Regions from separate parts of the Cryobacterium mannosilyticum genome, predicted to be linked through region 2. Evidence: riboswitches for the same ligand, from Rfam matches in the RefSeq annotation. Region 2 holds a riboswitch; each other region holds the start of a gene.

Region 1 (7,440 bases), on a different contig from region 2:
CGACGAAGTCGCTGTCGTGGGAGACCGCCAGCACCCCTGTTCCGTCGTCGATGAGCTCGAGCAGCAGCGCCACCACTTCACGCCAGGTGCGGAAGTCCTGGCCGAACGTCGGTTCGTCGAGGACGAGCAGGCGCGGCTGGGTAGCCAGCACTGTGCCGACCGACAGGCGTCGTTTCTCCCCGCCGGACAGGGTGAACGGATTCGCCTCCGCGAGGTGGTCGAGCCTGAGCCGCTGCAGCAGGGTGTCGACCCGGCTGTCGACGGCCGGCCCGCTCCGGCCGAGGGCCCGGGGGCCGACCGCGAGCTCGGCCCGCACGGTGCCGGCGACGAATTGGTGCTCGGGATCCTGGAACACCGTGCCGACCCTGGTCAGAAGCTGCCGGGAGGTCCATCCGATCGGAGCGGCGCCCGCCCCGTCGGCGAACCCGGCACTCGCCTCCAACCGTCCAGCGGCCGGCTTCAACAGCCCGGCGAGCGTGAGCGCCAGGGTCGACTTCCCCGACCCGTTCGGCCCGGTCACAGCCAGGGCGGACCCTGCCCGAACGGTGAGGTCGAGGTCCCGGGCGACGACGACGCTCTTCGTGCGTGCGATGGCGAGGGACTCCGCGCGGAGCAGGGTGCCGTCCGCCACGTCGCGTACGATGGCCCGCCGGATCGGCATCCCGTGGCCGCGTCCGGGCACCCAGACCCCGGCGGCCGAGAGCCGCTCGCCCTGGCTGGCCAGCACGTCATCCGGTCGGCCGTCGGCCAGCACTCCCCCGGTCTGGTCGAGCACGATCACCCGGTCCACCAGTTCCTGCCAGATGGCCACCCGGTGCTCGATCACGATGAAGGTCGCCGCCGAATGCTCGAGAATCCGAGCCACGGCGTCGCGCACCTCGATCACTCCTGCGGGGTCGAGGTTCGCCGTGGGTTCGTCGAGCAGGAGCAAACCCGGCCTCATCGCGAGCACGCCGGCCAGGGCGAGGCGTTGTTTCTGGCCGCCGGACAATGCCGAGGTGGGGTGGTCCAGCGGCACCTCCAGTCCCACCATGTGGAGGCTCTCCTGCACGCGCCGCCAGATTTCCTCGCGCGGCACACCGAGGTTCTCGCAGCCGAAGGCGACGTCGTCGCCGACCCGGGCAAGGATGACCTGCGAGTCCGGGTCCTGCAGCAGCAGCCCGGCCAGGCCTCGGGCCGCGGCCGGCTCGCCACCGTTGACCAGCAGCCTGCCGTGCTGTTCGCCCTCATCGTCGCCGCCGAGTACGCCGGCCAGTGCGTGCAGCAGTGTCGACTTCCCCGCCCCGGACGCGCCGAGCAGCAGCACGCGTTCGCCGGGTTCGATTCGCAGGTCGAGCCGGGAGACGGCCCAGCCGGTGCGTCCGGCGTGCCGCCAGCCCCACCCCCGGGCGTCGACGGACGCACCCCGGGAGGTCGGCGAATTCGCGGCGGTCATCGTTTCCGCGCCCTAGTTCGAGGCACGAACCGCCCGGCCGGCGGCGAACCGGGACAGCGCCCCGGTGCGGGCCAGGCCGCGCATGGCCAACCAGGACAACAGACCGGCCACGACGATGCCGGAGAGGACGGAGGAGAGCGTGTAGATCGTGATGAACGGCGCCGCGGAACCGGGGTACCAGAACAGCAGGTCGTTGACCGCCAGGGCGAGCCCGGCGCCGGCGCCGGCCAACAGGGCAACGTACAGGCGGTAGTTGGCGTAGAGGAAGATCGCGAACACCAGTTCGGCCCCAAGGCCCTGGACCACCCCGGAGACGAGAATGGTGGCACCCCAGGCCGTGCCGCCCACGAGGGTGGAGACCACGGCTGCGAGCAGCTCGGTATAGAGGGCAGCCCCGGGCTTCCGGATGATCAGGCCGCCGAGCACCCCGGCGAACAGCCAGCCGCCTCCGAGGAGGGCCTGGAGTCCGGGCAGGAGCGGGGTGAGCAGCCCGCTGAGCGGGTTGTAGGCCTGGTTCCAGACCACGAAGATCAAGCCGCTGGCCACGCCGATGACGCTGGCGATGACGATGTCGACGACCCGCCATTTCCGTGAGACCGACCGGGTGGCGATGATGGTTTCAGTGTGCACTGTTCGTGCCCTTTCCGTAGAGAAAACAGGGCACGGGTACGAGATAATCTGCCTCCCTGCGCTGGCATGATCCAGATCAGGTTCGACGGTCGAAGCTTTCCGAAGCTTCCTCTCAGCCCGGTTGACCGGACTCCCGTGTTCGTAGTCGAGTATAGACCGCCGCGTAGACTCGGACGATGACTCGAATCCGCGCCCGGACCGGATACGGTCGGTCGACCCGTCCGGTCGTCCCAGGGTGAGCGTCGCCGTCCCCCTGCTGCTCGCGGCATTGCTGATCGTGCTGCTACGCCGCTTCATCCTGCGCCGGCGCCGGCTCCTGCGCGGGCTTCCAGTGAGCGGCCCCTGGCACCTGCCGGCCTGGCTCCGGAACCGACCCCGTGTACGCTGGAAGCGGTGAGTCGGGAAGCCTGGTCGACGCCCTAGAGCCGAGCCGAAATCCAGAGGATCTCCCGTGAACCCACCATCTCCGTCCGCCCCCGCCGAAGAGACCAGGGCGCAGATCTTCCGCCGGAGCAGCTACCTGGAGCACCTCCACGTCGCGCAGATCCTGCGCAAGGAGACCGTGGGCGGCGCCCTGCTCCTGGCGGCGACCGTTGTCGCCCTCATTCTTGCCAATACCCCGGCCGCCGGCTTCTACTTCTCGCTGCGCGACTTCGAGGTCGGTTTCGAGCCGTGGCACCTGAAGCTCAGCCTCGGCACGTGGGCGGCCGACGGCCTTCTGGCCATCTTCTTCTTCATCGCCGGTCTCGAGCTGAAGCGCGAGTTCGTCGCCGGCGACCTGCGCACCTTCAGCCGCGCCGTCGTCCCCGTGGCGGCCGCGATCGGCGGTGTCATCACCCCGGCCCTGTTCTTCGTGGCCATCAACATCGGCGGCGGACCGGAAGCGCTCCGCGGCTGGGCCGTGCCCACCGCCACCGACATCGCCTTCGCCGTCGCCGTCCTCGCCGTGATCGGCTCCCACCTGCCAAGCGCACTGCGCATCTTCCTGCTCACGCTCGCCGTGGTCGACGACCTGCTCGCCATCGGGATCATCGCGTTCTTCTACTCCACTGACATCCAGCCGATGATGCTCCTCCTGGCCGTCGTGCCGCTGGCCCTCTTCGCCTACCTCACCCACCGGCACTCGAACTTCTTCGGCAGGAAGACCTGGGCGGGCTGGCTCATCCTGCTGCCGATCGGGCTGCTCGTCTGGGCCCTCGTGCACGGTTCCGGCATCCATGCCACGGTCGCCGGCGTGCTGCTCGGCTTCGCCGTGCCGGTGCTGCGCAGCCGGAAGGGGGGCGGCCCTGACGCCGGTCCCGGCCTCGCCCAGACACTCGAGCACCGCATCCGCCCTATCTCGGCGGGTTTCGCCGTGCCCGTGTTCGCGTTCTTCTCCGCCGGGGTGAGCATCGGCGGCGCCGAGGGACTCACGAAGACCCTGACCGACCCGATTGCCATCGGTATCGTCGTCGCCCTGGTCGTCGGGAAGCCGGTGGGCATCCTCTTCGCCACCTGGCTGGTCACCAGGACCACAAGGGGAACCCTGGACCCTGACCTGGCCTGGGTCGACGTGATCGGGGTGGCGATGCTCGCCGGGGTGGGATTCACGGTCTCGCTGCTGATCAGCGAACTCGGATTCGGTCACGGCACGGTGCTGGACGACCACGCCAAGGTGGCCATCCTGACCGGGTCACTGCTCGCCGCGCTCCTCGCCACGGTCGTGCTGCGCGCACGGAACCGGCACTACCGACTGGTCGAAGCGAAGGAACGGCTCGACGAGGACAGCGACGGCGTCCCCGACGTCTTCGTCAACTGAACGGTCGGTCTCGACGACCCGAGTGCCCTGGCGCGTCAGCGCTTCAGCGCGCGGATGACGCGGGAGATCGCCTTGCCGGCCACCCAGACGAACGGGATGCCGACGGCGAGCAACGAGATCACGTTCGGCTCGAAACGCAGCGAACCGCCCGACTTCACGTAGGCGCCGATCGGGAGGGACATTCCGCCGCCGCCGCCACCGCTGCCCTTGCCGCTCTCCGCGGAATCGCCTTCGCCGCCGCCGAAGCCGTAGTAGACGAGGGCGACGGGCACCAGGCTGATGCCGTCCACCTGAACGGGGTCGCCGTAGGCGGTCTTCACGCCGGCGGAACGGGAAATTTCTGCGAGCTTCTCTGGCAGGCTAGTCATGCCCTCAGGCTACCCCTTGTCGGGTTTGAGCAACGAGGCCGGACGCACCGCGCCCCGCCCGAACCGGGCGGTGACCGTGTCAACGGCCCGCTCGGCTCCCCGCCAGTCGTCGTCCGGGTCCCACAGGCCGAGGCCCTGACCGTCACCGTCGCCCAGTTGCTCGACGCGCACCCCGATCAGGCGCACTCGGATGCCCGAGGCGGCGAGGGTGTCGAAGCTGGCCGCAGCCTCCTCATAGATCCGCCGGCCGACGTCGGTGGCCTCCGCGAGCGTGCGCGACCGGGTCACCGTGCTGAAGTCCGCGTAGCGCAGTTTGAGCACCACGCACCGGCCGACGAGGCCTGCGCCGCGAAGCCGGGCCGCCACCGCATCGGACTGGCGCAGCAATTCGCTCCGCAGGCGGGCGACATCCGTGACGTCGTGCTCGAAGGTGACCTCGTGGCCGACGCTCTTCTCCTCACGCTCGGTGGTGACCGTACGCGGGTCCCGCCCCCAGGCCAGGTCGTGCAGTTTGCGTCCGGACGCCTCCCCCACGGTCTTCTGCAGCACCGCGAGCGGGGTGCGGGCCACATCGCCGATCTGACGCAGGCCGAGCCGCAGCAGCGAGGCCTCGGTCGTCTGGCCGACCCCCCAGAGGGCACCGACGGGCAGCGGATGCAGGAAGGCGAGGGTCTCCTCCGCCGGGATCACGAGCAGCCCGTTGGGTTTGGCGCGCCCCGACGCCATCTTGGCCACGAACTTGGTCGACGCGGCGCCGACGGAGCAGGTGAGCCCGGTCTCGGCCTCCACGGTGCGCCGGATCAGGGCCCCGATCACGGCCGGCGAACCGTGCAGCCGTCGGGCGCCCGCAACGTCGAGGAACGCCTCGTCGATGCCGAGCTGTTCGACCAGCGGCGTGATGTCGCCGAAGATGCCCATCACCTGGTCCGAGAAATGCTTGTACCGGCTCATCTGGGGCTCGAGCACGATCGCGGCCGGGCAGCGGCGCAACGCGAGTGCCATCGGCATGGCCGAGTTGACCCCGTAGCGCCGGGCCACGTAGTTCGCCGCGGTGACGACGGACCGGCCGGAGCGGTGCCCCACGATCACGGGCTTGTCGACGAGTTCGGGGTGGTCGAGCAGTTCCACGGAGGCGAAGAACGCGTCGAGGTCGACGTGCAGCAGGGTCGCGGTGCTGTCGTCGACGGATGCCGCCGAGACCGTGCGGTCGCTTCCGTCCTGCCTGCTCATGGAGCGACCCTAACCCACTCGGCGGCCTTCGCGCGCCACCCGATTCCCGGCATCCGATGTCGTCTCCCGGAATGCGGGCGGGCCGAACTCGGTTGCACTCGACAACGAAAGGAGCACCCATGACGCACGATTGGATTGCGCTGCAGAAATTGGCCCACGACGAGTTCACCGCCCGGATGGACCGGATCACCGAGTGGGACCAGGCCACGCCCGACGCCGACTGGACCGTGCGGGACCTCGTGCGCCATGTGGTGCTCGAGCAACAGTGGATCCCGCCCCTGCTCAGCGGGCTCTCCCCGCTCGAGGCCCGCCGCGCGCTGGCTCCGCTGGGTGCGGACCTGGCCGCCGAATGGCGCACCTACTCGGAGGCAGCGACCGCCGCGTGGCGGGCGACGCCGCTGGACGCCCCTGTGACCCTGTCCTATGACACCGTGACCGCACTCGACTACCTGCGAGAGCAGGTCTCCGAGGTCGCCATCCACACCTGGGACCTCGCCCGGGCGACGACCGCAGACGACACGCTCGACGGGTCGCTCGTCGAGGCCGTCTGGACGGTCTTCGAGCCGCAGCGGGACACGCTGGAGGCCAGCGGCCTCTTCGCCTCCCCTGTGCCGATCGCCGAGGATGCCCCGCTGCAGTCGCGGCTGCTCGCCCTGACCGGGCGGGACGCGCGGGTCTAGTGCCGAGACTCGGGGTCTCGACCGGACGGGTGCCCTACCGGGCGATCTTCTCAGCCCCGGCGATGCGCTGGGCGATGTAGATCGGCACGATCGACACCAGCACGAGCACGACGGCGATCACGTTGACCACGGGGGCCTGGTTCGGCCGGAACAGGTTGTCGAGGATCCAGAGCGGCAGGGTCTTCACCGACGACCCTGCCGTGAAGGTCGTGACGATGATCTCGTCGAAGGACAGGGCGAACGCCAGCAGCCCACCCGCGAACAGCGCGGATCGCAGCTGGGGGAACGTGATCAGCCGGAAGGTCGTCCATACCCCCGCGCCCAGATCGGCGGACGCATCCTCGTAGCTCGTGCCGAGCCGGCGGAGGCGCGCGATCACGTTGTTGAACACCGTGACGATGCAGAACGTGGCGTGGGCGACGATCACGGTGACGATGGAGAGTTGCACGCCGAGGATCGTGCGGAACGCGTTGTTGAGCGCGATGCCGGTGATGATGCCGGGCAGCGCGATCGGCAGGATCACCAGCAGGCTCACCGCCTCCCGCCCGAAGAACTCGAAGCGCTGCAGGGCCAGGGAGGCCAGCGTGCCGAGCACCAGGGAGATCACGGTGGCGGCGAGCGCGACCTGCACGCTGGTCAGCACCGCATCGAGCGCGCCCGCGTTGCCGAAGGCCTTCACCCACCACTCCAGGGTGAAGCCGGGCGGCGGCCAGGTCAGGCTCGTGCTCGTGCTGAACGAGTTGACGAGCACCACGACAAGCGGCAGGTAGATTGCCGCGAGCACGACGATCGTGATCGCGGCCAGAAGGCCCCGGGCTGGGCGGCTCAGTCTCATGATGGCCCCTACAGGTTTTCCAGCGCACCGGTGCGGCGTACCGCGGCGAGGTAGGCGAAGATGATCACGATCGGGATCAACGCGATGGCCGCGGCGAGCGGCAGGTTGTTGGCCGCGCCGACGTTCGTGTAGACGAGGTTTCCGAGCATCTGGTTGGCCCCGCCGACGATGTTCACCGTGATGTAGTCGCCGAGCGACAAGCTGAAGCTGAAGATCGAGCCGGCGATGATGGCCGGCCAGATCATCGGCAGCACCACGAGGCGCAGCGTCGACCAGGTCTTGCCGCCCAGGTCTCCGGATGCCTCCAGCAGCGAGTCCGGCACCCGCTCGAGCCCCGCGTAGATGGGGAGGATCACGTACGGCAGCCACAGGTAGGACAGCGTGATGATGGTCGCGGGCAGGCCGTAGCCCGGGGTGTGACCGCCGAACGGCGCCGCCAGCCATTCGAAGATCCCGTCCCGGGA
Region 2 (7,440 bases):
CCCATCGATGCGCCCGCCACCGCTTACCCGGGTGTGCTGACACCCCGGGTGCGACCGAATGTCCTCGGCCATCGCCTCACCTCGTTCGCCCTCTGGGCGCCGTTCGCGAAGGCGATGGCGGATGCCCGGCGCGAGGTTCTGGGGCTGTCCGGCCGGTCGACCGCCACAGCGGGTCAGCCGGCGCTCTACGCGATCAGCCCTCGGGTGCTCAGGGTTCCCGGCGCCCGCAACCACACGACGGGGTACTGGTTTCCCACCGAAGACCCCACCTGGCAGCCATCGCCCGAGCTGGAGGAGTTCCTCGCGCGCGGTCCCGCCGTGAGCATCGGGTTCGGGAGCATCAGCGGCACTGACCCGGCGAAGCGGACGGCAATCGTGCTCGAGGCTGTCCGCGCAGCGGGAGTGCGAGCCGTGCTGCTCTCCGGCTGGGGCGGACTGACCGACCTCGAACTGACCGACCTCGGACTGACCGACCTCGACGGGGGCGGTCGCGTGCTCGTCCAGGAGTCGGTGCCACACGAGTGGCTGTTCCCGCGGATGGCAGCCGTCGTGCACCACGGAGGGGCCGGCACCACAGCGGCCGGCCTGCGTGCCGGAGTGCCCGGCATCGTGGTGCCGTTCACCGTCGACCAGCCCTTCTGGGGAAGCCGCGTGGTTAACCTCGGCGTCGGCCTGTCATCCTTTTCGCAGCGCCGGCTCACCTCGGCGCGTCTCGCGGACGCCCTGGGCAGGGTCCTGGCCGACAGGTCGATGCAGCAGCGGGCCGGTGAACTCGCCGCGGGCATCCGCAGCGAGGACGGGATCGCCACCGCCATCGACGCCTACGAGAATGCGCTCGGCGGATCGCGCGTCTGACGGATGCCGGAAGGCGCAGCAGAGGCCGACGCCGGCGTGAGCGGTGACCCGGTCGGCACCGACCGACAACCACGCTGCGCGCTCCAACAAACGGGGCGGCATCAGTGCTGGATACGGTCAGGGTACTAACGGACTCACAGTGGAGGACCCATGGATACCTACGACGCACTTCTTGAGACGATCACCCCGACGTCGACGCCGACGAGGGAGATCCTGGACCCGGCAACGGGAGCGGTGGTCGGCCTGGTCGCCGTGCACACCGTCGACGACCTCGACCGCGCCGTCGCCGCGGCCGTCGCCGCCCAGCCGGCCTGGGCCGCACGGGGCCACGCGGAGCGCATCGCGACCCTGAACCGGGTGGCGGACGCCATCGACGCCGCCGCGGAGCCGCTCGCGGAGCTGCTCTCCCGGGAGCAGGGCAAGCCGCTCAACGGTCCGAACGCCCGGTTCGAGGTCGGCGCCTGCTCGGCCTGGCTGCGCGCCACCGCCGCGACGCCGCTGGAGGCCGAGGTTATCGTCGACGACGGCCAGACCCACGCCGAACTGCACTACCGTCCGATCGGCGTTGTGGGTGCCATCGGCCCGTGGAACTGGCCGATGATGATCGCAGTCTGGCAGATCGCCCCAGCCCTGCGGATGGGCAACGCGGTCGTCGTCAAGCCGTCCGAGTACACGCCGCTGAGCGTTCTCGCGCTCGTCGCGGTGATGAACCAGGAACTTCCGGCCGGTCTGCTGAGCGTCGTCTGCGGCGACCGCGAGGTCGGTGCGCGGCTTTCCAGCCACCCGGGAATCGGTAAGGTCATGTTCACCGGGTCGACCGCCACCGGCAAGGCGATCATCAAGAGCTCCGCCGACACGGTCAAACGCCTCACCCTCGAGCTGGGCGGCAACGACGCCGGCATCGTGCTCTCCGACGCCGACCCGAAGGCCATCGCGGAGGGCCTGTTCTGGGGTGCCTTCATCAACACCGGCCAGACCTGCGCGGCGCTGAAGCGCCTTTACGTGCACGACGACATCTACGACGCGGTCTGCACGGAGCTCACCGCGGTCGCCGCCGCCATGCCGATGGGCGTCGGACTGGACGAGAAGAACGTGCTCGGACCGCTGCAGAACAAGGCACAGTTCGACATCGTGTCCCGCCTCGTCGACGCCGCGAAGGATTCCGGAGCGCGCGTCCTCCTCGGTGGCAACCCGAGCCTGGACCAGCCGGGCTACTTCTACCCGACCACGCTCATCGCCGACATCGACAATGCCAACCCGCTCGTCATGGAGGAGCAGTTCGGCCCGGCGCTGCCGATCATCCGCTTCACCGACCTCGACGACGTGATCGCGCAGGCCAACGGTGTCGACGTCGGACTCGGCGGCTCGGTCTGGTCGCCCGACCTGGCGAAGGCGCGCGAAGTGGCGGCCCGCCTCGAGGCCGGCACCGTCTGGATCAACGGGCACGGCGGCGTGCACCCGATGATCCCGTTCGGCGGGGCCAAGCAGTCCGGCTACGGGCTCGAATTCGGCGTGGAGGGCCTCAAGGCGCTCGGCGTGCCCCAGGTGATCAACGGCTGAGCGGCACCGCGCCGGAACCGCCGCCCCTCGGCCTGAGCCGGATGGGCGGCGGTTCCCGTGTCAGCTGGCGGGTTCGGTCAGGTCGACGACGTGGGACTTGACGTGGGATTTCAACGACTCGATCCCCTTGAGCGCGGCGACCTTCGTCTTGTAGCTGTCGGAGGTGGCGATGACCTCGCCGTTGTTGGCCTTGAGCCTGAACTGGTAGCCGCCGGACCTGTCGACGTACACTTCGTATTTGCCGCTCATGACACGCTCTCTTCTTCGCCACGGAACATCATCGTCGACCGTTTGGCCGGTGACCTCAGACTACGCTCCGGTCGTCATCGATGACCTGTGTGCGAAGCTCACCGAGGGCGGTGAACCAGGCCGGGCGGGCGGCTCGAGGCTGAGACGCGGAATGTATGCGCTTGCACTCGGAGTCACGTGGCCCGGTGCAGGCCACCATCAAGCCGCTGATCGGGATCGAGGAGTTCGGCGGGGGCCTGGTCTCCTGAGGCGGCTAGGCTCGGAGGCGTGACACGGGGTGCCGTCGAGAGTCGATGGCTGAGATCAGACCCGTAGAACCTGATCTAGCCAGTACTAGCGAAGGGATGTCGCGAGTGAACTCTCGCTTGTCGAACCAGCACGCCCAGTCAGCCGCCGAACTTCTCCGCCGCCTGCGGGAAGGCGTGCCGCTCGTGCAGTGCCTGACCAACGCGGTGGTGGCCAACTTCACCGCCAACTCCCTGCTCGCCCTCGGCGCCGCCCCGGCGATGGTCGACCTCCCCACCGAGGCCGGACCCTTCGCCCGGCTGGCGTCCGCGGTGCTGATCAACCTCGGCACTCCCCAGCACGACCAGCGGGTCGCCATGGTCGAGGCCGTCACCGTCGCCAATGCGGCCGGAACCCCCTGGGTGCTCGACCCGGTCGCGATCGGCGCGCTCCCGGTGCGCACCCACCTCGCCCGAGACCTGCTCGGCCTCCGGCCCACGGTCATCCGCGGCAACCCGTCCGAGATCATCGCGCTCGCCGGGGCCGGCCACGGCGGACGAGGCGTCGATTCGACCGACTCCGCCGAGGACGCGCTCGAGGCCGCGCGCAACCTCGCCATCGACTTCGGGTCCATCGTGGCCATTTCCGGCGGAACCGACATCGTCACCGACGGGGTCAGGGACGTGCGCGTCGACAATGGCACCGAGCTGCTCACCCGGATCACCGGCGGGGGCTGCGCCCTCGGCGCGGTGATCGCCGCCTTCGCCGCCCAGGACCAGGACCGGCTCGCCACGACCGTGGCAGCCTGCGCGGTCTACACCCTCGCGGCCGAGCAGGCCGCGCGGGAATCCGCCGGTCCGGGCAGCTTCGCCGTCGCCTTCCTCGACAGGCTGGCCGGGCTGACCCCCGACGACGTGCTGGCCGGCGTGGTCATCGGATGAGCCTGCCCGCCCACCTGACCCGGCCGGCCCACGCGACACCGCAGAGGTCGGCCCACACGACACCGCCAAGGCCGCGCACCCTCGACCTGTCCACCTACCTCGTCACCGACCGGCGGCTCTCCGGACGGCTCGGGGTGCTCGGAGTGGTCTCCGCCGCGGTCGCCGGCGGTGTCTCCGTCGTTCAACTCCGTGACAAGACCGCGGACACCCGGGACTTCTACGACCTCGTGGTCGCCGCCGCCCGGATCACCGCCGGTCGCTGCCTGCTGCTCGTCGACGACAGGGTTGACGTCTTCCTGGCGGCGCGGCACGCCGGCGCAGAGGTGGACGGCGTTCACGTCGGCCAGGCCGACCTTCCGGCCGCCACGGTGCGCGCCCTGATCGGGCCGGACGCCGTGCTCGGACTCACCGCGAACACGCCCGTGCACCTGCGTGCCGCTCACGCCCTGCCGGCGGGCTTCGTCGACTACCTCGGGGTCGGGGTGATCCACCCGACCGCGACCAAGCCCGACCACCCCGAGGCGCTCGGCGTGGCCGGGTTCGGCAAGATCGCGCGGTCGACCAGGCTTCCCTGCGTCGCGATCGGCGGCATCCGTCTCACCGACACGGCCGGCCTCCGCGCCGCGGGCGCCTCCGGGCTGGCCGTCGTCTCGGCGATCTGCGCGGCCGACGACCCGGGCGAAGCCACCCGCGCGTTCGCTGACGCGTGGGCCGGGGCCGCGGCATGAGCGGTATCCCCCGCGTGCTGAGCATCGCCGGCACCGACCCGACCGGGGGCGCGGGCATCCAGGCCGACCTCAAGGCGATCGCGGCCAACGGCGGCTACGGGATGGCCGTGATCACCTCCCTGGTCGCGCAGAACACGCAGGGCGTGCGGTCGATCCACCTGCCGCCGACCTCGTTCCTGCGCGAACAGCTCGACGCCGTGAGCGACGACGTCACCATCGACGCCGTGAAGATCGGGATGCTCGCCACCGATGACGTGGTCGCCGAGGTCGCGGCCTGGCTGCGCCGCATCCGCCCGCCGATCGTCGTGCTCGACCCGGTCATGGTCGCCACCAGCGGCGACCGGCTGCTCGACGAACGCGCCGAGGCCGCCGTGCGCGACCTCCTCGCCGAGGTCGACATCGTCACGCCCAACCTGCCCGAGCTCGCCGTGCTCGCCGCGTGCCCGGTCGCGCTGACCTGGCCCGAGGCGATACGCCAGGCCAGGGCGGTCTCCGCCCGGCACGACGTGATCGTGCTCGCCAAGGGCGGCCACCTCGGCGGCCAGGGCTCGCCGGATGCCCTGGTCGACGCCGCCGCCGGGCTCTCCGGCGGGCACGACCTTGTCGAGTTCGTCCAGGAACGGGTGCCGACGACGAACACCCACGGCACCGGCTGCTCGCTCTCGAGCGCCCTCGCCACCCGCCAGGCCCGGCTGGGCGACTGGGTGGCCGCCCTCGCCTCGGCGAAGGAGTGGCTGACCGACAGCTTGCGGCATGCCGACGAACTCGACGTGGGGCACGGCAACGGGCCGATCCACCACTTCGCGGCGCTCTGGAGCGCCGGGGACGCGGCTGCGGCGGCATCTGTCGCCGCGTCATCCGTCGCCACAGTATCTTTCGCCGAGGTATCCGTCGCCGATGCTGTTACGCCGGTCGCCGCTCTGGGAGCCGACATGGCTGCCCATACCGAGGAGTGGTGGGCGGGCATCGACCACCTGCGCACCGAGATCGACGATCTGGCGTTCATCAGAGGGCTGGCCGACGGCAGTCTCGCGGACGACGCCTTCTCGGCCTACATTGCCCAGGACGCCCTCTACCTGCGCGACTACTCCCGGGCCCTGGCCCGGGCCAGCCAGCTCGCGCCGACCGTGGCCGAACAGGCGTTCTGGGCCTCGAGCGCGCACGGCTGCCTGGTCGAGGAACTCGAGCTGCACCGCACCTGGCTCGACGGCCGGGCCACGGATGCCGCGCCGTCGGCGGTGACGACGGCCTACCTGAACCATCTGCTCGCGGCGGCGCAGGGCGGTTCCTACCCGGTGCTCGTCGCCGCACTGCTGCCCTGCTTCTGGATCTACCAGGACGTCGGGGAACGGCTGGCGGCGGCGAACCACGCGGAGCATCCGTACCGGACCTGGTTGGACTGTTACGCGCAGCCGGACTTCCAGGCGGTGACCCTGGGGGCGATCGCCATCGTCGAGCGGGCCGCCCAGGGAGCCACCGCCCCGGAGCGGGCGGAGATGCGGCGCTCATTCCACGCCTCGGCCGAGCACGAACTCGCCTTCTTCGACCAGACGACCTGAGACGCGCGCCGGCGCGCGCCCCCCGGATGCCCGCCCCCGGATGCCCGCCCCCCGGATGACCGCCCGGGGACTCTGTTCACCATCCGGCCATTCGGGGGACACCGGGACTCTCTACAGTGCGGGGGTGGCAACATGAGCTGCCACTCCCACGCACTCCTCAGGAGCATCCTCATGCGACGAAGAATTTCTGTCCTGGCCTCCACGACCGTGGTCGCTGCTCTGCTGGCCACCGCTGTCGTCACGGCCGGCACCGTCTCGTCGGCTTCGGCCGACGACGACAAAGGCCGCGCCAAGAACGTGATCTACCTCCTCGGTGACGGCATGGGCCGCACCCACGTCACGGCCGCCCGCGAGCGGTATTACGGTGCGTCCGGCAAGCTCACGATGGAGACGCTGCCGGCCCAGGGCTATGTCAGCACCTACGCGGTGGAAAAGGGCTCCGGCCAGCCGGGCGAAGCCGACTTCCACCCGAACGCGGTCACCGATTCCGCGTCGGCCGCGACGGCCTGGTCGTCGGGCGTCAAGACCTACAACGCGGCGCTCGGCGTGGACGCCAAGGGCGCCGTCGTTCCGACCATGATGGAGCTGGCCAAGAAATCGGGCTACCGCACGGGCAACGTGTCCACCGCCGAGGTCACAGACGCGACGCCCGCCGGCCAGATGAGCCATGCCCTCGCCCGCGGATGCCAGGGGCCGGTCTACTCCGACGCCGCCTGCCAGGACATCACGGTCACGGGGGCTGCGCTGCCGACCAGCGACGTGAGGGTCACCCCGATCGCCGACCAGATCGCCCGGAACGGCACCGCCGACGTCATCCTCGGCGGCGGCCTCGGCCGGTTCGACGCTGCCGATGAGACGGCGCTGAAGGGCCAGGGGTACTCTGTGCTCGGCTCGATCGCCACCCAGACGCCGGCGACGAAGACCGACCTCGCGGCTGCCGCCGGCCAGAAGGTCTTCGGCCTCTTCAACAAGGGAAACCTCACGATTGAGAAGTCCAAGACCGACAGGCCCACCTCCGCCCAGGCCCAGGAGCCCAGCCTGCCCGAGATGACCAGCAAGGCCATCGAACTGCTCAGCCAGAAGAAGGCCGAGGGCGAGAAGAACGACAAGGGCAAGGGCTTCTACCTCCAGGTCGAGGGCGCGCTGATCGACAAGCGCTCCCACGCGAACGACGCGGCCCAGACCCTGGCCGAGGTCAAGGCGTTCGACGACGCCGTCGCGATCGCCCAGGACTTCGCCAAGCGCGACGGCAACACCCTCGTCATCGTCACCGCCGACCACGAGTGCGCCGGCTTCAACATCATCGAGAAGGGCACCTTCACC
Region 3 (7,440 bases), on a different contig from region 2:
GGGCCTGGTTGAGCCGGTCGAGAAGCAGCAGGCGGTTGGGCAGATTGGTCAGGGGATCGTGGAAGGCAAGGTGTTCCACGCGCGCCTCGGCCAGCCGGCGGGCGGTGATGTCCTCCAGTTGGTAGAGGAGCCCCCCGGCCGACTCGCCCTCGTTGATCTCGGCGATGCTGACCTTGACCCACGTTTCCTCCTCCTCGTCGCCGCGCCGCATCCGCCGGTCCATCCGCTGCCGGGTGGACGGCCCGTCGGCGAGGCTGAGTCGATCGCCGCCGCCGGCTCCGGCCGGCATGAAGATCTCGTCGATGTGCCCTTTGACCACGGATGTCGCTCGACCTGCGAGGTCGAAGAGCCGCTTGTTCGCCTCCAGCACCTCTCCGTCGAGGGAGACGATCGCCGTGCCGAGCGGCGAGGAGGCGAAGGCCGCCTCGAAGCGTGCTCGCGCTGCTGCGGCCGCTTCCTCGGCGTTGCGAAGATCGGTGATGTCGGTCACGGTGGCCAGGTGTCCGGTGACGGTCTCGGGGTCCAGGCCGTGGATCGGCGCGGTGCTGACCTGAACCCAGCGCACCTGGCCCTGCGGGGTGCGGAAGCGCAGGGTGGTTTCGTAGATTGTGCCGGCGGCGACGACAGCGCCCCACTCCGCGGACACCCGATCGCTGTCGTCGGGGTGCATCGCCTTCGCCCACCCGTCCCCCAGAGACTCGTGGAGGGTCAGACCGCTCAGGGCCAGCCACTGGTCGTTCGCGGTGAGGAGCCCTCCCTCGGAGTCCAGCTCTACGATGCCGACGGGGGCGATCTTGATGAAGGTGTGGAGCTTGTCGGCGACTTCGCCGAGTTCCCGGGTGCGGCAGCCAACAGCCTCCTCGAGGGTGTGGTTGACCTCGGCCAGGGCCTGCATGGCTTCGTTGCGTTGCCGGTCGAGTTCCCTGAGTCTCCGGGCCGCGATCCACATCAGCGCGACACCCAGCACCGTCATGCTCGAAATCAGGATGGCAACGCCGAACACCGTGTCGTACAGACCCTGGTGCTGACCCCACAGCCGCAACCAGCCGAGGAGGAAAGGGCCGAGAATGAGGAACGGCACGGCACGGCGCATCAGCTGCCCCGCGCTGCCCTGATCGCGAAGCAATCCCACCAGGCCCACCGTGGGCTGCTGGAGCAGCACGGCCACCGACAGGATGGCGATGCTCAACGCCGTGTGCAGTGCGATGCTCGTGAACCCGGCCACGGTGTAGAGGGACGACACGCCATAGGCATAGCCCAGGAGGGCAATCAGGCTGATCAGCAGGGAGGCATGCGCGAAGACCTGCACCAGGGTGGTGCGGGCCTGTCGCACGGCGATCACGGCCGTGCCGAGGAGGATCAGCCCCACCGCGGAGAGCGGCGCCATCCGCGGGTCCTGGCCGGCCAGGTCGATCCCCGGCACCCACCCGGCGATGCCGAACGTGGACCCGAGCGCGTACCCGACCAGGGTCGCAAGTGCGAGGGCGACCGTGACGGCGGCCAGGCTCACGGCCGCCCACCGATGCGCGAGCCCGACGGAAAGTGACAAAACGATCAGGGCGACGGCGGTGATCGGCTTCATCGGCGCGAGATGCGGCAGCACGGTCGTCAACGCGGCGGTGCCGGTGTACCAGCCGATCAGGACGATGAGTCCGACAGCCCCGACGAAGGCCGCGCCGATCCGACTTGCCAAACCCATGGTGCTCCCAGCTCGCGATGGGCGAGAATGCCGCCACCAGTAGAAGAATACGGGGTTCCGGCATCCTCGCCGTCCCTCGCCACGGATTCCTCTGTCGTGGCGGTCTCGGGAGGCGTAGGATCACCTCTATATGCGATAGTCACCGCCCACCGATCCGAGGAAAGCCCGGTCGGGGGACGAGGAGTTCCAGTCCGCCACTGCGTTCGTCGCCACCGCGGCCGGCACTCCCACTCGGAAGCAGGCGCCAGCGGTCGGCCGAGACGGCGTGGGTCCGCGGCTGGGGCCCCACGGCGCTCTTCCTGTTCGGCCCGTTCCTTCATCGATGAGAAGGGATTCTCACATGTTCAAGGAAGTACACACGGTATTGCCCGCGGCAGATCTCAAGCGCGCGCAGTCCTTCTATCACGACGCTCTCGACCTCGACCCTGCCGAGGTTCATCAGGGCGTTCTCGTCTACCGCCTGGATTCCGGCCAGGCCTTTGAAATCTATGAGACGAGCAATGCCGGAACCGCCAAGAACACCCAGATGGGTTGGGTGACCGACGATCTCGACAGTGAGATGACGAGGTTGCGGGCCCGCGGAGTGGTCTTCGAGGACTACGACATTCCCGGCATGAAGACCGTCAACGGGGTCGCGACTACGGACGAGATGAAGTCCGCCTGGTTCCGCGACACCGAGGGCAACTTCATCTGCGTCTCCGAGATGCTCTGACGTCAACCGGCCCGACCGGCCGCCTGGATGGCGCTTCGGCACCATCCAGGCGCGGACGGCAAGGCAATGTCAGAGTGCGCGCAACGGGAGGTACACGGAGTTGCCCAAGCGGGTGAATTCGGCCGATTTCTCGGCCATACCCGACTCGATGGCTGCCGCGCTGGTGAGGCCGTTCTCTTCGGCGTAAGCACGAACATCCGCTGAAATGCGCATTGAGCAGAATTTCGGCCCACACATGGAGCAGAAGTGCGCCGTCTTCGCCGGCTCGGCGGGGAGCGTTTCGTCGTGGAAGCTGCGGGCGGTGTCCGGGTCGAGTGACAACGCGAACTGGTCATTCCACCGGAATTCGAACCGGGCCAGGCTGAGCGCGTCGTCACGTTGCTGTGCCCTCGGATGCTGCTTGGCCAGATCTGCGGCATGGGCGGCGATCTTGTAGGTGATCACTCCGGTCTTGACATCGTCGCGGTTCGGCAAACCGAGATGTTCCTTGGGCGTCACGTAACAGAGCATGGCGGTGCCGGCCTGGGCGATGATGGCCGCGCCGATCGCGGAGGTGATGTGGTCGTAGGCCGGGGCGATGTCGGTGGCGAGCGGACCCAGCGTGTAAAAGGGAGCCTCTTCGCAGAGTTCCTCCTCGAGCCGGACGTTCTCGACGATCTTGTGCATCGGCACATGACCGGGGCCTTCGATCATCACCTGCACGCCGTAGGACTTGGCGACCTTCGTCAGCTCGCCCAGGGTGCGCAGTTCGGCGAACTGTGCCTCGTCGTTCGCGTCGGCGATGGACCCGGGCCGAAGTCCGTCACCGAGCGAGAAGGTCACGTCATAGCGGCGCAGGATCTCACAGAGCTCGACGAAGTGCGTATAGAGGAAGCTTTCCTTGTGGTGGGCGAGGCACCAGGCCGCCATGATGGACCCGCCGCGGGACACGATCCCGGTGACGCGCTTGGCCGTGAGCGGCACATACCGGAGCAGAACCCCGGCGTGCACGGTCATGTAGTCGACGCCCTGTTCGCACTGCTCGATCACCGTGTCGCGGTAGAGCTCCCAGGTGAGCGCCGTCGGGTCGCCGTTGACCTTCTCCAGTGCCTGGTAAATCGGCACCGTGCCGACGGGAATGGGCGAGTTGCGGAGGACCCATTCCCGGGTGAGGTGGATGTCCTTGCCGGTGGACAGGTCCATCAGAGTGTCCGCTCCCCACCGGGCGGCCCACACCATCTTCTCCACCTCTTCCCCGACCGACGACGTGACCGCGGAGTTGCCGATGTTGGCGTTGATCTTGACCGCAAATGCCTTGCCGATGATCATCGGCTCGCTCTCCGGGTGCCGGTGGTTCGCCGGGATGACGGCGCGGCCGCGAGCGACCTCATCTCGCACAAGTTCGACCGGTAGGCCTTCCCTGGCTGCCTCGTATGCCATTTCCGGAGTGACGAGTCCGGCTCGCGCCCAGACGAGCTGGGTGGCCGCCCCGTCGATGGGCGCCGGCCGGATCCAGCGGTCCCTGGTCTTCGCCAGACCCGCGTCCAGGTCGATTTCCGCGCTCTCGTCGGTGTACGGGCCCGACGTGTCGTAGAGATCGAAGTGCTCTCCGTTGCTCAGGTTCACCCGGCGAACCGGGGTGGCCATTCCCGGGAATCCGGGAACTGATTCGTGCCTCTTCGTGCTGCCCCAGACGGCTCCTGTGGTGACAGTGGACATGGCTATAGCGTCGTTCGTGCTCATTCGGCAGATCTCCCTACGCCGGCATTACCCGGACAGGTTCAACGGTCGACGGCCCCGGCCGTCCTCTCAGCTCGCTGGTGCGAGCTCCCGTGGTGATGTGTTGACTCCACCACCCTATCCGCGAATCGGACGCCGGCGAACTGTCCGGCTACGCCCCGGCCCAGACGTTGGCGATGATGTCGTGGGTGTAACCGTCGGGGCCCGAGTTGACGTAGTGGGTCGCCAGCCAGATCCCGTCCCGGACGAAGTGCGACTCACCGGAGGTGCCGGCATCCCCGCTGGTCTCGGTGACGCAGCGCAGCCCGCCGAGCTCCTCGTAACAGGTCATCCCGGCGGCGGCGAGGCGCGCCTTCACGGCCGCGCTCTGCTCCGCGGTGACCCAGACCAGGTTCGTGGTGAGCCCGCTGTCGGAGCCGCCCTTCGGGTTTCCCCAGACGCAGGTGAGCTTGTCGGCCGTGTCGATGACCGTGCTGAGTTCGGCATCCGCTGTGCCGTGCCGCACTTCGGAGTCCGCCGCTTCGGTCCAGGCCGGGTTGAGCACCGCCGTGCCGAATGCCGCCACCATCGCCGGGCTGTAGAGTTCGCCGCAGGTCGACGGATGCGGCCCGGCCGGGGTGGCCGCCGGGGCAGGCGCCGCGGCCAGGGCCACCGGCGCCGGGGTCTTGCTCGGTTGGGGGCGGGCGCCCGCGGCAGCGTCACCGGGCAGGCCGGCGCCGCCGCGCCAGACGATGAGCAGCACGACGAGGGTCACGACCAGCGCCGAGCCGATAGCGCCGAGCAGGAACCAGAGCCGGCGCCGGGCGCGCGGTGGAGCGGACGGAGCTGGTGCGGTCATTGGCGAACCCCCTGGCAGATTGGGGCCAGCCTATCGGGCACGGTGGTCTCGACAGGCTCGATCACCGGGCGGGTCCGATGATCGGCCATTGGGCTCGTCGAAATCACCGGGGCTCAACGACGGATGGCCCCCTGCCGAAGCAGGGGGCCATCCGTCGTACCTAGCGAATGCTAGTTGTAGGTGCCGGGCGTGAAGTCGTCCGACGAGAAGCTGTCGAAGTCGACGAAGCTCAGGTCACCCTCGTTGAACGTCGCATCATCGGTGAAGATGCGGTTCGGGTAACGCTCAGCCTTGGCTTCATCCGTTGCCTCGACAGTGACGTCGCGGTAGCGGGGAAGACCGGTGCCGGCCGGGATCAGCTTTCCGATGATCACGTTCTCCTTGAGGCCCATCAGCGGATCGCTCTTGCCTTCCATGGCCGCCTGGGTCAGAACCCGGGTGGTTTCCTGGAAGGAAGCGGCCGACAGCCACGACTCGGTGGCCAGCGAAGCCTTGGTGATACCCATGACTTCCTGACGAGCCGAAGCCGTCTTCTTGCCCTCGGTGAGCGCGGTGCGGTTCAGCTCGTTGTACTTGAGCCGGTCGACCAGCTCGCCGGGGAGCAGGCCGGTGTCGCCGTGCTCGACGACGGTGACCTTGCGAAGCATCTGGCGAACGATGACCTCGATGTGCTTGTCGTGAATCGGCACACCCTGCGAACGGTAGACATCCTGCACGCCACCGACGATGTGCTTCTGCACAGCGCGAACACCCTTGACGCGAAGAACTTCCTTCGGGTCGACGGCGCCGATGATGATCTGCGTGCCGAGCTCGACGTGCTGGCCATCCTCGACAAGGAGGGTGGAGCGCTTGAGCACCGGGTAGGCGATCGGCTCGTCGCCGTTGTCGGGGGTCAGGATGACCTTCCGGCTGCGGTCGGTGTCCTCGATCGTGATGCGGCCCGCGGTGTCGACGATGGGCGACGCACCCTTAGGGGTACGAGCCTCGAAGAGCTCCTGGACGCGCGGCAGACCCTGGGTGATGTCGTCGGCGGATGCCGAACCACCGGTGTGGAAGGTACGCATGGTCAGCTGCGTGCCGGGCTCACCGATCGACTGCGCGGCGATGATGCCGACGGCCTCTCCGATGTCCACGAGCAGGCCGGTCGCGAGCGAACGGCCGTAGCAGACCGCACACACACCGACGGCGGACTCACAGGTGAGCACCGAGCGAACCTTGATGGTCTCGACGCCGGCCTCGACCAGCTTCTCGATGAGCACATCGCCCACGTCGTCACCGGCCTCCGCGACAACCTCGCCCTTGGCGTTGACCGCGGGTGCGGCCAGGCTGCGGGCGTAGACCGCGTTCTCCACGTTGGGGTGGCGAACGAGTTCTCCGAGCGGGTTGATCTCGGCGATCGGCAGCTCGAGGCCCTTGGTCGTCCCGCAGTCGTCTTCGCGGATGATGACATCCTGCGAGACGTCCACGAGACGACGGGTGAGGTAACCCGAGTCGGCGGTACGGAGAGCGGTGTCGGCCAGACCCTTGCGAGCACCGTGAGTAGCAATGAAGTACTCGGCGACGGACAGGCCTTCGCGGTAGCTCGAGATGATCGGGCGAGGGATGATCTCACCCTTCGGGTTGTTCACCAGGCCTCGCATGCCGGCGATGTTTCGCACCTGCAGCCAGTTACCACGAGCACCGGACGTGACCATGCGGTTGATGGTGTTGTCCTTGGGGAAGTTCTCCTGCATGGCCTTGGCAACGTCTTCCGTTGCCTTCGTCCAGATCTGGATGAGCTCCTGGCGACGCTCGAGGTCGGTCGTGAGACCCTTCTCGAACTGCGACTGCACCTTGGCGGCCTGCTTCTCGTAGCCGGCAACGATCTGCGGCTTGTTCGGCGGGGTCAGGATGTCACTGAGCGCCACGGTCACACCGGAGCGGGTTGCCCAGTAGAAACCGGCATCCTTCACGCGGTCGAGCGTTGCGGCCACTTCCACCTTGGGGTACCGCTCGGCGAGGTCGTTGACGATCGCCGAGAGGGTGCCCTTGTCGGCGACCTTCTCGAAGTACGCGTAGTCGACCGGCATGGCCTCGTTGAAGATGGCGCGTCCGAGGGACGTGGTCACCAGCACGGTGCCGACGGCCTGACCGCCCACCAGTTCGACGCCTTCAGGCTGCGTGCCCTCTTCGAAGTACTTGTCGGTCAGGCGGATGCGCACCTTGGCGTTCAGGTCGAGCGACTTCTGGTCGAAAGCGAGGATCGCTTCCGCGACAGAGGAGAACGCGCGCCCCTCGCCGATGACGCCTTCCTTGAGCGTGGTCAGGTGGTGCAGACCGATGATCATGTCCTGGGTGGGCAGGGTCACCGGGCGACCGTCTGACGGCTTCAGGATGTTGTTCGAGGCGAGCATGAGGATGCGCGCTTCGGCCTGGGCCTCCATCGACAGCGGCAGGTGCACAGCCATCTGGTCACCGTCGAAGTCGGCGTTG

The links. Region 2 has a riboswitch for thiamine pyrophosphate ahead of thiM (hydroxyethylthiazole kinase). Riboswitches for the same ligand answer to the same signal wherever they lie in the genome.
Region 1: another riboswitch for thiamine pyrophosphate. It lies ahead of E3O32_RS03605 (ECF transporter S component); the one in region 2 lies ahead of thiM (hydroxyethylthiazole kinase).
Region 3: another riboswitch for thiamine pyrophosphate. It lies ahead of thiC (phosphomethylpyrimidine synthase ThiC); the one in region 2 lies ahead of thiM (hydroxyethylthiazole kinase).

Annotation. Positions count from the first base shown of each region.
Region 1 covers NZ_SOFM01000009.1:78,703-86,142, reverse strand. Annotated here, with positions in the region: gene E3O32_RS03610 (ABC transporter ATP-binding protein) at 1-1,435, opposite strand, end outside; gene E3O32_RS03605 (ECF transporter S component) at 1,448-2,065, opposite strand; TPP riboswitch at 2,102-2,212, opposite strand; gene nhaA (Na+/H+ antiporter NhaA) at 2,517-3,863, shown strand; gene E3O32_RS03595 (hypothetical protein) at 3,899-4,231, opposite strand; gene E3O32_RS03590 (DNA polymerase IV) at 4,241-5,461, opposite strand; gene E3O32_RS03585 (TIGR03086 family metal-binding protein) at 5,581-6,141, shown strand; gene E3O32_RS03580 (ABC transporter permease) at 6,176-6,976, opposite strand; gene E3O32_RS03575 (ABC transporter permease) at 6,985-7,440, opposite strand, start outside.
Region 2 covers NZ_SOFM01000016.1:211,316-218,755, forward strand. Annotated here, with positions in the region: gene E3O32_RS06885 (glycosyltransferase) at 1-855, shown strand, start outside; gene E3O32_RS06890 (aldehyde dehydrogenase family protein) at 1,006-2,415, shown strand; gene E3O32_RS06895 (YegP family protein) at 2,476-2,664, opposite strand; TPP riboswitch at 2,928-3,026, shown strand; gene thiM (hydroxyethylthiazole kinase) at 3,018-3,830, shown strand; gene thiE (thiamine phosphate synthase) at 3,827-4,558, shown strand; gene E3O32_RS06910 (bifunctional hydroxymethylpyrimidine kinase/phosphomethylpyrimidine kinase) at 4,555-6,117, shown strand; gene E3O32_RS06915 (alkaline phosphatase) at 6,289-7,440, shown strand, end outside.
Region 3 covers NZ_SOFM01000021.1:87,469-94,908, forward strand. Annotated here, with positions in the region: gene E3O32_RS07865 (putative bifunctional diguanylate cyclase/phosphodiesterase) at 1-1,699, opposite strand, end outside; gene E3O32_RS07870 (VOC family protein) at 2,040-2,411, shown strand; gene thiC (phosphomethylpyrimidine synthase ThiC) at 2,481-4,109, opposite strand; TPP riboswitch at 4,127-4,234, opposite strand; gene E3O32_RS07880 (hypothetical protein) at 4,282-4,968, opposite strand; gene E3O32_RS07885 (DNA-directed RNA polymerase subunit beta') at 5,139-7,440, opposite strand, start outside.